DNA from 4 places in the Cellvibrio sp. KY-GH-1 genome. Region 3 is predicted to be linked to each of the others. Evidence: predicted binding sites of a transcription regulator. Region 3 holds the regulator's gene; each other region holds the start of a gene.

Region 1 (3,170 bases), 2.9 Mb from region 3:
ACTTGTTTTTACCGCCATTGACGGTTTGTGATGATTCCGTCTGCCAGCACGCATTGTTAGCGCGCCCGGCAGTTGGGCTTGGCATTAATACTGGGCCGCCGGCTTATCCAGCGATTTGATCTTGATGTTGCGATAGAAAACTTCCGCCCCTTCCGACTGTATCTGCAATTTACCGCGTGTCAGCGGAACATATTTACCATCGACCTTTTCACGCGAGTTAAAGCCGCGAAATACTTCGTGACCATTCACTTTGTGGATCAGGGTTTTACCATCGCTAATGACTTCCATGGTATCCCATTCACCGTAGGGCTTTTCGTAAAGGCCCAGTTTGAGTACCCGCGCCGCTATATCTTTGCGCAAAGGCCCTTTTGGGTCGTAGGCGTAGAACTTCCAATCACCTTCGTTGGCATCACCGGCATGCACATCGATAATGACTCCATCCAGGCTGTGGTAATCGCCGCTATCGCCTTCCTGGACCTGGAATTCATGGCTGCGCATCCAGTGATTGCTCTGCGCCCCCTGAGGACCAACGGCAAAGTACAAAACACCGCTATCGCGGCGCACATCCAAACGCGGCGACCATTTTTTCTCGCCCCATTTAACATCGAATTTCAAATGAAAATTTTCGAACTCTGCCAGTGTAGTTATACCACCCCACTCCTCGCCCGAAACACGCAGCTGACCATCCACCACCGAAAATACTTTCTTCGGGTCATTATTAACACCGCGCGGTTTGTGTTTGGAAACCAGATTGTATTCATTGGTTTCCGGCTGGTAGCTCACATAGGTTTCCCAGCCAGTTAAGTCTTTACCATTAAACAGGCTCTGCCATTCACCTGCCCATGCGTGGGTAGCCAAAAGGCCACCCAAAGAAATGCCCAGTAGTAGTTGTTTCATATCGAATCCTCGTGGTTCTCGTTGTGGAGCGCAGCCTAGGACGAGAAACCGAATGAGTCCATATCTCGCTCCAAACAATTACAGACCTTTACTTGCACTCTATTTGAACATGGTCGAAGAGCTTGCACCATCTCCCCTCGCCATTTTGGATAACTTCCGCAGCAATGCCAATGCACGCACAATTTTGCGCACCATTAAAAACGGCATTTTTGCATCATCATAGTGAAAATTTGATCTCTATAAATGCGCTTAAATACATCACAAATTAACAGCCATTTCAAAACCAGCACCACACCAATGCAAAACCATTAAATTCAACATGAATTTCACTTGTTTTTAAAAAAAGCAATTCGATTGGCATTTTTTATGCCTTTACCCCAATGAATTTCAAAATAGAACCACCACTCAAGACCCTACTGACCACACTAACGAGCACGAGGTTGATTTCATGGATACCCCTAAATTTCCAGACGATAAAATTGATAACAAGCGCCGCAAACTCATTAAAACCGGCTTAACAACCATTGGCGGTGTAGCGGCACTGGGCATGTTGCCAGGAAGTTTGCGCAGCGTTGTTTATGCTGCAACGGGCGGTGTAGAAACCACTAAAGCAAAACTAGGTTTTATTGCTCTGACAGACGCCGCCCCACTATTTGTAGCGCTGGAAAAAGGCATTTTTGCGAAATACGGAATGACTGACGTTGAAGTTTTAAAACAGTCCTCGTGGGGCACTACACGCGACAACCTCGTTTTAGGATCGGCTGCCAACGGTATCGACGGCGCGCACATTCTCTCACCTATGCCTTATTTAATTACAACCGGAAAAATGACTGCAAATAATCAACCAGTACCCATGTCGATACTGGCGAGATTGAATTTAGGCGGCCAATGTATTTCCGTAGGCAATGAATACGCGAATTTAAAACTCGACGTAAGTGCAAAGGGCTTTAAAGAAGCGATTGCTACCAAAAAAGCTAGCGGTAAACCTGTGAACGCTGCGGTAACTTTCCCCGGTGGTACACACGATTTGTGGATGCGTTATTGGCTCTCGGCAGCGGGCATAGACCCCAACAAAGATATTTCAACCATTGTTGTGCCGCCCGCCCAAATGGTTGCCAATATGAAAGTTGGCAGTATGGATACCTTCTGCGTTTGTGAACCCTGGAATCGCCAGCTCATTAATCAAAAAATTGGCTACACCGCGTTAACCACCAGCGAACTTTGGCACAACCATCCGGAAAAAGCCTTTGCAATGCGCAGCGATTGGGTTGAGAAAAATCCCAATGCAACCCAGGCCCTGTTGATGGCCGTAATGGAAGCGCAAATGTATTGCGAGAAAAAAGAAAATCGCGAAGAAGTTGCGAAAATTTGTTCCGATCGCAAATGGATAGGAGCGCCATTTAATGACGTGGTTGATCGTTTGAAAGGTAACTTTGACTACGGTACTGGCCGTGTAGTGCAGGATAGCCCGGAACAAATGCGCTACTGGAAAGACTTCGCGTCCTACCCATTCAAAAGTCATGACCTTTGGTTCCTGACGGAAGATATTCGCTGGGGCTATCTACCGGCGGCTACTGATACCAAAGCCCTGATCGACAAAGTAAACCGTGAGGATTTGTGGCGCAAAGCAGCAACCGCACTCAATGTTCCCGCCGCTGAAATCCCCGCTAGCACTTCACGTGGGGTTGAGAAGTTCTTTGACGGAAAAGTATTTGATCCGGAAAACCCCAAAGCCTATCTCGACAGCTTAACCATCAAATACATGGCATAGAGGAGTTAAACTATGGCAGACGCAAGCATCGCCGATGGCAGCATAAGTGAATCAGCAGAAAAAGGGTTTTCACTGTTTCAACCGTTGAAAAAACTTTTTCAATATTTGTTGGTTCGGGTCGTGCCCGCACTGGTCGTCCTGAGCGTATTAGTTGGAATTTGGGAAATTTCCTGCTCAAGACCCGGTTCAAGCTTGCCGTCTGCCAGCACTGTCGTTGAAGAGACCATATACCTTATCCAAAACCCTTTTTACGACAACGGCGGCACCGATGTGGGTATGGGCTGGCAGCTTTTGGCAAGCCTCAAGCGGGTCGCTATTGGCTACACCCTCGCCGCAATTGCGGGTATAGCGCTGGGAATTTTGGTGGGGCAATCCCTATGGGCCATGCGCGGGCTGGACCCCTTGTTTCAAGTATTGCGTACCGTCCCCCCGCTGGCATGGTTACCGTTATCACTCGCGGGCTTTCAAGACAGCCAACCCTCAGCCTTGTTCGTCATTTTTA
Region 2 (3,170 bases), 1.1 Mb from region 3:
TAATGCCCTCAGAATCCTTTTTGCTAAGGCATCGAGGCCTGCAATCCTGGTTTGTGTTGGCCGGTGGGTTGCTGTTTTGTAGCTTTCTCGGGGGGTTCCTGCTTTTGATTAGTGGGCGTACCCAGCATGTGCGTGATTTGGTGGAGCAGCGGACCAAGGAGTTAACTGCAATTCTGGAGAATGCAGTAGAAACTATCTTGGTAGTTGATGAGCGAGGTTTAATTATTCGTGCTAACCCGGCAGCTGCACAATTATTTGGTTATGTTTTTGATCCACAGAAGCTGTTGCTGATAGGTGATTTGATTCCCGACCTGGATTCCTTTTTCTCGCAGGATGGACAATATTTGGAAACCATAAGCTGGCGTGAAGGCGTTGCGTTGCGCAGCGATGGCAATCAATTGCCGATCGAATTAAGTTTAAGTCCGGTCGCGCTACAAGATCGAAATCTCTTTACTCTAATTATTCATGACGCTTCTGCAAAACGAAAAGTGGATAAGCTTAAAACGGAATTTATTTCTACGGTAAGTCATGAGTTACGTACACCCTTAACCTCAATCAAAGGTGCGTTGGGTATTGTTTTGAGTGGTGATTTAGGTGCGTTGGAGATTCGCTCCAGAGATTTACTGACCATCGCCAGCAACAACGTGGATCGGTTAACGCGTTTGGTTAACGACATTTTGGATATCGATAAACTGGAGTTCGGCAACGTGCAGTTGCACAACCAGCGCAAGCCTGTTTATCCCTTGCTACAGCAATCAATTGAGCAAAACCAGGGATATGCTACGCGCTATGGCGTAGAGTTAATTCTGAGTGGCGTAGATGAGGGTTCACAGCAGCTCAGTGCCAATCTGGATGTCGATCGCTTTTTGCAGGTGATGTCGAACCTTTTATCCAACGCGATCAAATATTCACATTTGGGTGGCAAAGTTTATGTAGAACTCGTGCGCATCGATGCCACGCTAAAAATTTCGGTAATTGATCAGGGACAGGGAATTCCTGCTGAGTTTCGTCAACGAATTTTCCGCAAGTTCGCGCAGGTGGATTCATCGGATACCAAGCGGCGTGACGGCACAGGTCTTGGCTTAAGTATTACCAAAGTTATTGTGGAGCGCTTCGGGGGCAAAATAGATTATCAATCTGTAGAAGGGCAGGGCTCTACGTTTTATTTCACCTTACCTGTCGCCGAATAAAGGCATTTGGTGAGGGTTCTTTACATCCTTTGCTTATACCGCTTTTCCATGAATTGGCTCGCTTTGTGCTCAAAGCGTTATTGAGAGTATTTTTGGCAGTTTATTTTCAATAAAAGCGGCAAAACCGGCTAAAGTTTACCCATAGGTTGCCGCTAACCTTGAAGCAAGCACTCATCCGATGAGGCGAGCGGCAATTTTGTGGCGTGAGGGTATTATGGTGAGCTCAACATCAAGCACAACCAACAGCAATGCATCGACAGGTTCCAGCATTATTAGTGCGTTGGGGACCGGGTCAGGTATTGATACCAACAAGCTCGCGGATCAACTCACTGAAGCCAACAAAATGGTTCAGGCTGAGCGCTTGACCACCAAAAAGACCCTGTTGGAAACCCAGATATCCGATTTTGGTCTCTTGCGCAGCTCCCTCTCGAAACTGGAAACCGCTGCGACAGCGCTGGGTAGTTCGGACACGTTTAACGCCAAATCGTTGTCTATTCCAGATACCAAATTGTTAAGCATCACCAAGCTGGATGCCAAGGCCGCCGCGGGTGCTTATCAGTTGAAAGTAGAGCAGGTTGCGCAGTCGCAATCACTGAGTTCTACCACGTTCACGTCCATGACCGATCCGATAGGTAAGGGGACTCTCACCATTCGTCTGGGCGAGTGGAATGCGGCACTGAATGATTTTACCGTTGATTCCACTAAAACCGGCGGCACAATTACCATCGACGATTCCAACAATTCCCTATCGGGTTTGCGCGATGCCATTAACAAAGCAAACATCGGGGTTTCTGCAAGTATCGTAGGTGACGGTTCCTCCTATCGTTTGTTGTTGACCTCCAAGTCAGGTGCCAAAAACGAAATTGAAATTACCGCGGCGGAAACCGCGGGTTCCCCGGGATTGGCCAGTTTTAATTTTAACGAAACCACGCGCAACCTCTCGCAGCAACAAGAGGGGCTTGATGCGAAAGTCCGTGTAAACGGCCTGTTAGTTTCGCGTGAGACCAACCAAATTAAAGACGTGGTTGATGGATTGGAATTTGATTTGTTTGCGGCGTCCCTTACCGAAACGGTAAGCGTGACTATCAACGAAGATAAGTCAATTGCTGAAAAAGCAATTCGCGATTTTGTTACTGCTTACAACACATTTAAAACTGAGGTGGAAAAGCTGGTTGGTTATGATACAGAGAAAAAGGACTACGGCAGTTTACACCGCGATTCACTGTCCAATAACTTGATGCGTGGTATTCGAAGTACGCTTTCTGCCGCTGTACCTGGCCTGAGCGGTGGCTTCACCAGCTTATCCAACTTGGGGATACGGACAGAACTGGATGGCTCGTTAAAAATTGTTGAAACAGAAGGCAATACCGGATTTCGCGCGGCAATCGATAACAACTTCTCGTTTGTGCGCGATCTGTTTGTGCCCAAGACTTCTTCTACAGTTACCAATATCGACGTCACCAAGTTTTCAGCGAAAAGCCAGGCGGGTTCTTATGATGTTGTGATTACCCAACAGCCATCCAAGGGTAAATATACCGGTGCGGCAATGGTTGCGACATTCCCTCTGGATACCACTGGCAAAGATTACAACTTCAAAGTGAAAGTGGATGGTACTGAGTCTGCGCTGATTACAATTCCTGCCGGCAAAACCTATGCGTCTGCCAGTGAATTGGCAACTGAAATACAAAGCCTTATTAATCTCGATACTAACGTCAAAGCGGCCAAATCCACTGTAGCGGTTAGCGTGGATGCGGGAAAATTGGTATTCACCTCCGATGCCTATGGCTCGTCCAGTAAAGTAGAAATTTCTGCTATTTCTACTGATATGGCGGATTTGGGCATTGCGCTTGGGGCCGGTACTGCAGGAACCAATGTCGGTGGTACTGTGAATGGCGAAGCGGCCTTTGGCTACGGAAATGTGCTTTTGCCGGCGTTAGGTAGTAAGGCGGAAGGTTTGAGTATGTCTGTTCGCCCGGGTGC
Region 3 (3,170 bases):
ACGACATCAAAGAAATTGTTCGCCACCTGAAAGATCGCGGCATAGGCGTTCTCATTACCGACCACAACGTACGTGAAACACTGGATATCTGCGAAACCGCCTATATTGTCAGCGAAGGCCATATTATCGCCGAGGGTGATGCCGATACCGTGCTGAGTAATAGCAAGGTACGCGAAGTCTATCTGGGCGAGAACTTCCGCCTCTAATTAAATTACCGCCGACACATCACCATTCAACTCAAAGACCCGTTGGGTATTACCTATTTACCCAGCTGATCCTAGTGACAAACAACTTGACAAGTAACATTATTTATTTATTAGGCATAGAGATTGCTTACGGTTGTTGCTTGCGGCGCAAACCCTGACTAAACTCCGCTTATCTGTTGTTTTCATCCTGCGCTTTGATAACGCTTCTGCGCCATAAGGGTTTGTCTACCTCACAATGAAACAATCGCTCCAGCTCAAACTCGGTCAACAGCTGACCATGACTCCCCAGCTGCAACAGGCTATCCGCCTCTTGCAGCTTTCCACTCTGGATTTACAACAGGAAATCCAGGAAGCACTCGAATCCAATCCAATGCTTGAAGTGGAAGAAGGTTTTGATTCCCCCAGCCAAACTTCAGATTACGAAGGCAGTGAGCTGGACGCTACCGACTACAATCGCCAGCAGGAAATCGCCGCCGACACTAACGGGGATGACACCACCGATTTCAGCGGTACCGAAAATTACACCGCCAATAGTGATAGTTATCAGGAAACCAGCAATTATTCCGAAGGCGACAACTTTAGCGATGGCGATAGCTTCGGCGATGGTGAGAGTTTTGGTGAAAGTGAATCTTTTGGTGATGCCGATGTATATGGCGAAGGTGAAAACTTTAGTGCCGACAATGGCGACTGGAGTGAAGCGATCCCCAGCGACTTGCCAGTAGACACTAGCTGGGACGATGTATATCAGGCATCTTCATCCAGCAGCTCGAGCAATTACGATAATGAAGACAACGATTTTGAAAGTCGTCGTGCAGCAACTGATTCTTTGTATGATCACTTGATGTGGCAACTTAATCTTACACCGATGTCTGACCGTGACCGTATCCTGGCGATGGCTATCATCGATGCAGTAGAACCCAGCGGCATGCTTTCAATCACGCTCGAAGAAATTTTCGAAGGCATGCGCGATGAATTTGAAGAGCTCGAGCTGGATGAAGTCGTTGCTGTTCAACACCGCCTGCAACAATTCGACCCTTGCGGAGTGTGCAGCCAAAATCTGTCTGAATGTTTATTGGTGCAACTACAACAGTTCGACCCCAAGACACCCTTTCTCGACTCTGCCAAATTAATCGCAAAACAATATTTACCTGTGCTTGGCAGCCGCGACTATCGCCAGTTAATGCGGCGCACCAAACTAAAAGAAGCTGAATTGAGCCAAGCGGTCGCATTGATTCAAAGCTTGAATCCGCGCCCGGGCGATATGATTGCCAGTGGCGATACAGAATATGTAGTACCCGATGTCTTTGTAGAAAAGCGCGATGGTCGCTGGTTAGTTGAGCTGAATCCAGAAATTGCACCGCGTCTTCGTATCAATGCCGATTATGCATCCATGGTGAAACGTGCTGATTCCAGCAGCGACAATACGTTTCTGAAAGATAATTTGCAGGAAGCGCGCTGGTTTTTGAAAAGCCTGCAAAGCCGCAATGAAACCCTGTTAAAAGTCGCCAGCTGTATTGTCGAGAAACAACGCGGGTTCCTTGATTACGGGCCAGAGGCAATGAAGCCCTTAGTGTTGCACGATATTGCCGAAATTGTGGAAATGCATGAGTCCACCATTTCGCGCGTAACCACGCAAAAATATATGCACACTCCGCAAGGCATCTTCGAGCTGAAATATTTTTTCTCCAGCCATGTAAGCACCGACAGCGGCGGCGAATGTTCATCAACAGCGATTCGCGCCATTATCAAAAAACTGGTAAATGCCGAGAATCCTAAAAAGCCGTTAAGTGACAGTAAAATTACCGATCTACTCGCTGAACAAGGAATTCAGGTGGCGCGTCGCACTATTGCCAAGTACCGTGAATCGCTGAATATTCCACCGTCAAATGAGCGCAAAACGATTTAATTTTTATACAGGAAACTGGATAGGGATGTTGCATGCAGAACAAACACTGCATTGATTTTATTGATCGACTGGCACCCTTGGCCAGCCAAACTATGAGGAAGCACCTATGCAAATAAATATCAGTGGCCATCACCTCGAAGTCACGGACTCATTAAGAGATTATGTCACCAGTAAAATTGAACGCCTGAGCAATCATCACGACCGCATCACTACAACACACGTAATTCTCTCCGTAGACAAACTGATTCAAAAAGCAGAAGCGACCATTCATGTAAGCGGCAAAGATATCCATGCCGATTCAACCCACGAAGATCTTTACGCGGCGATTGATGCCCTGGCAGACAAGCTGGATCGTCAATTAATTAAACACAAAGAAAAAATGCGCAGTCATCGTTAATTGAATGATTTCAGCGCGCAACCGAGGATGCCAAGGCATCAGTTGAGTTATGCAAATCGAATCACTTATCAGCGCCAGCCGCACCCTGTGCGGCGTAGAAGGCGGCAGCAAAAAACGTGCACTGGAATTGCTGGCCAATGCCATTGCGCAAGATATTCCAGCAATTGATGCCGATGAACTTTTTCGGCGCCTTATAGGGCGCGAGCGCCTGGGCTCTACCGGAATTGGCCACGGTGTCGCCATTCCCCACTGCCGCGTGGAAAATTGCACCGGTACAGTAGGCGCGTTGATTACCTTGGCAGAACCAATCGATTTTGACGCCATAGATTCACAACCAGTGGATATTCTCTTTGCGATGCTGGTGCCAGAAGATGCTCATGATGAGCATCTGCAAACCCTGGCTACTCTGGCAGGCGCATTGAATAATCCGGAATACCGCCAGCGGCTGCGCAAGGCGGAGAGCGATCAAGCGCTCTACCAGGCAGCTATCGCGGCACTCTAGAGGCACAGCCTTATGCATCTGGTTATTGTCAGCGGCCTTTCAGGCTCGGGAAAAAGTACCGCACTCCACGTACTCGAGGATGTGGGTTTTAACTGCATTGATAACCTGCCTGTCAGCCTGCTCCCGGCGTTGGTTGCCCAAATCCAGATCCATAAGGAC
Region 4 (3,170 bases), 1.3 Mb from region 3:
TCCTATCATTTTCCTCACTTCATTATCGGATACTGAATCACTGGTTCAATGTCTGGATGCCGGTGGCGATGATTTCCTATCCAAACCTTACAATAGAATCATCCTGCAAGCGAAAATAAAATCGTTCAATCGCATGCGCGAATTACATAGCACCATGCTGACCCAACGCGATCAAATCGTGCAATACAACAATCGTTTGTTGCAGGAGCAAATGGTTGCCAAGCATGTGTTTGATAATGTGGCGCATAGCGGATGTTTAAATGCAAATAACGTCCGTTACTTTTTATCCTCTCTTGCAGTATTTAACGGTGATGTACTGGTCGCTGCGATGCGCCCTTCAGGCAGCATGATGGTGTTGCTCGGTGATTTCACTGGTCATGGCCTGCCTGCGGCAATCGGTGCTATGCCCTTGGCTTCTACCTTTTATGGCATGGTACCCAAAGGGTTTTCCATGACCGATATCCTGCGCGAAATAAATGGAAAGTTGAAAAATATTTTGCCGGTAGGAATTTTTTGCTGTGCCGTCATGATGGATATTAATTTTCGAAAACGCAAAATTAAAATCTGGAATGGCGGGCTTCCGGATTGTTTTGTACATCGTCACGGAGATGGCAGTATTACTCCTATTAAGTCTACGCATTTGCCATTGGGGGTATTATCCAATCGTGCCTTTAAAGACAACTGCGAATATTTTGAACTGGAACGCCATGATCGTATTTTTGTATGGTCCGACGGGATACATGAGGCGCGCAATGCATCTGGTGAGATGTTTGGTGAAGAGCGCTTAAAGCGCGTCTTTTCGGGCAATCAAAACCACAATCGTCTGTTTGATGAAATTATTGAGAGTGTGCAGCAATTTGTTGGCAGTGGCGAAAAAGATGATGATTTATCGCTGCTGGAAATTCGCATGGATGAGCCTGAGCGGGTGAATGCTTTCGCAAAAGAGGCAAGCGAGCGCTACGGAAATGCAGATATCGAATGGGCTATGCGTTTCGAAGTAAAGCCCACCAGTTTCAAGGTATTTGATCCGCTTCCCATGCTGCTCAATGTACTCATGGAAGTTCCCAGTTTGCGCGCGTTTAGTAGCACCCTCTATACAATATTGGCGGAGCTTTATACCAATGCATTAGAGCATGGTGTGTTAAAGCTGAATTCAGAACTCAAGCAAACCCCAGATGGCTTTACTGATTATTATCGCTTGCGTGAAGAACGCATTAATCAAGTTGATAGTGGTTATGTGCGAATTAATATTTCGCATAAGACAAATGAAATAGGTGGTGTATTGAAGGTGCGGATCGAAGACAGTGGCGAAGGGTTTGATTATGCCAGTCGAGCACCCAATAATTTGACCGCGTTCGGTTATAGTGGACGCGGCATTGCTTTAGTTGAGAAGCTGTGTGGTGGGGTAAGGTATTCCGGGCGCGGTAATATCGCGGAAGTAGATTTTTCCTGGGAAAATGACGACTAGCTTGCTATCAAGGACAATATTAACTTGGTGAGATGTGAATAAATGGATCATCTGGATTACGAGACACTACATACACTAAAACAAGTCATGGAGGATGACTTTGGTTTGTTAATTGAAACCTTCAGGCAAGATTCAACTGAGCGTTTAAAAAAGCTCTATGAAGTTGTTCGGGGTACTGATGCAGATGCCATCCGTCGCTCTGCGCATAGCTTTAAAGGTAGTAGTAGTAATGTTGGCGCTAAGCAACTATCTGCTTTGTGCGCAGCGCTGGAAAAAAAGGCTCTTGCAGGAGACTTGCAGGGGCTTGATGGGGATGTTCAGGCAATAGAGCAGGAATACCTGCTAGTTCAATCGCTGTTAGATTCATTCTAGTCTTTCAAATTTAAATATCTTCGTTTGAATGTTTCTCTTCACCTTGGTGTGTTGGCACCTCCCTTGCAATATCTCTGCTGAAACTGGTTATTGAATGAGTGGGCGGCAAACACTTGCCGTTACTCCTGGCTGGAGCAGCACATGAATAATGGCAACCTTCTCAGTAGTTTGCTCGGAGCAACTAGCGCTAACTCTGCCGCTGGTAAAGTAGCGTCCGCAAAAAATCGTTCTGATGCGGGTGTAAACAGCAGTGAAAAATTTCGCGACGCGTTAGATCAAGCGCGGCCAGAAATTGCCGCCGCTAAACCTGCTGCCCGCAGGCCGTCAGCGGAAACCACAGCTAAAGTTGAACCCCACCCGAGGGTCGCTGATGCTCGTGCAGAGGGGTCAAAAGATACAAATGCTGGTGGTAGTCATAAGACGGAAAAGGCACCCATCGGCAAAAAAACAGCGGAATCTCAAGGAGCCGCAAAAACATCGCAATCTAACCTGGAGGACTCAGAGGTTAATGACGTGCGGCTAGAGGATATGGCTGTAGCTGATGGTAAATCTGAATCTCAGATTGCCGAGTCTGTTGACGAGAATGTGCTTGTGGCAGATCCTGCTTCTATCGTTGCGCTGCTATCACCTGAACTTTTACCCGGGGGAGACACTGAAAATATTGTAGAAATGCCCCAGGTAGGGAAGGTTGAAGGGGACACGAATAATGATGAGGATGGTGCATCCCTCGATGAAGCCATAGCTACCGCAATAGATCCGTTACTGGTTGACTCGCTAGCGATGCCGACTTCTGAGGCGGATGAAAATCTATCCTCTACACCGGTCATTACGCCCCCTGCACCTGAAACCGGGATGGACACAGACGGCGGTGAGTCGCAAGTCGCCAACCTTTTCACCGCAGTACCAGCCACAGCGGTGCGTTCGGATAGCAGCGTAGCAACGGCGGGTGTGCCGGGCGCCCCCACTGATCCGCTCGCGTCCTCGGTTAATCAGCTCGGTCAAGACTCTGTCGCGAATGATACGGCGGATCTCATCGCCAAGGACGCTCAAGCGGAAGTTGATGCATTCGATAATCCTGATTTTTTGGTTCTGAGTGGGAAGGCGACGTTCAGTAAATTGATGGAAACCGGTGCGTCCGCTGACAAAACAACGCCAGTGATCGATCCCACCAAACCCGCCTTAACTGCAACGAGTGTGGCGGAACCGCTAGTAAGGTTAAGCGAGGCGCAATCACCCTCGACGAGAAGTTTTGTAGTTCAAACCGGGTTGCCTGTCACGGTGGGTCAGCCACAATGGAGTCAGGCTGTCGGTGAGAAAGTGCTGTGGTTAG

What was found. Region 3 encodes sigma-54, which starts transcription at its own class of promoters, with help from an activator protein. Its sites were predicted from a motif close to TGGCACANNNNTTGCNNT; they were not measured.
Region 1: the regulator sigma-54 is predicted to act here: its motif matches at 1,253-1,270, upstream of D0C16_RS21505 (CmpA/NrtA family ABC transporter substrate-binding protein).
Region 2: the regulator sigma-54 is predicted to act here: its motif matches at 1,245-1,262, upstream of fliD (flagellar filament capping protein FliD).
Region 4: the regulator sigma-54 is predicted to act here: its motif matches at 1,893-1,910, upstream of D0C16_RS03940 (flagellar hook-length control protein FliK).

What each region holds. Positions count from the first base shown of each region.
Region 1 is NZ_CP031728.1:5,114,182-5,117,351, reverse strand. It holds gene D0C16_RS21510 (DUF1080 domain-containing protein) at 85-897, opposite strand; gene D0C16_RS24115 (hypothetical protein) at 950-1,120, shown strand; gene D0C16_RS21505 (CmpA/NrtA family ABC transporter substrate-binding protein) at 1,346-2,668, shown strand; gene ntrB (nitrate ABC transporter permease) at 2,681-3,170, shown strand, end outside.
Region 2 is NZ_CP031728.1:1,120,420-1,123,589, reverse strand. It holds gene D0C16_RS04720 (CHASE domain-containing protein) at 1-1,190, shown strand, start outside; gene fliD (flagellar filament capping protein FliD) at 1,405-3,170, shown strand, end outside.
Region 3 is NZ_CP031728.1:2,252,247-2,255,416, forward strand. It holds gene lptB (LPS export ABC transporter ATP-binding protein) at 1-206, shown strand, start outside; gene D0C16_RS09755 (RNA polymerase factor sigma-54) at 442-2,112, shown strand; gene hpf (ribosome hibernation-promoting factor, HPF/YfiA family) at 2,219-2,509, shown strand; gene ptsN (PTS IIA-like nitrogen regulatory protein PtsN) at 2,559-3,011, shown strand; gene rapZ (RNase adapter RapZ) at 3,024-3,170, shown strand, end outside.
Region 4 is NZ_CP031728.1:941,148-944,317, reverse strand. It holds gene D0C16_RS03950 (SpoIIE family protein phosphatase) at 1-1,468, shown strand, start outside; gene D0C16_RS03945 (Hpt domain-containing protein) at 1,511-1,840, shown strand; gene D0C16_RS03940 (flagellar hook-length control protein FliK) at 1,982-3,170, shown strand, end outside.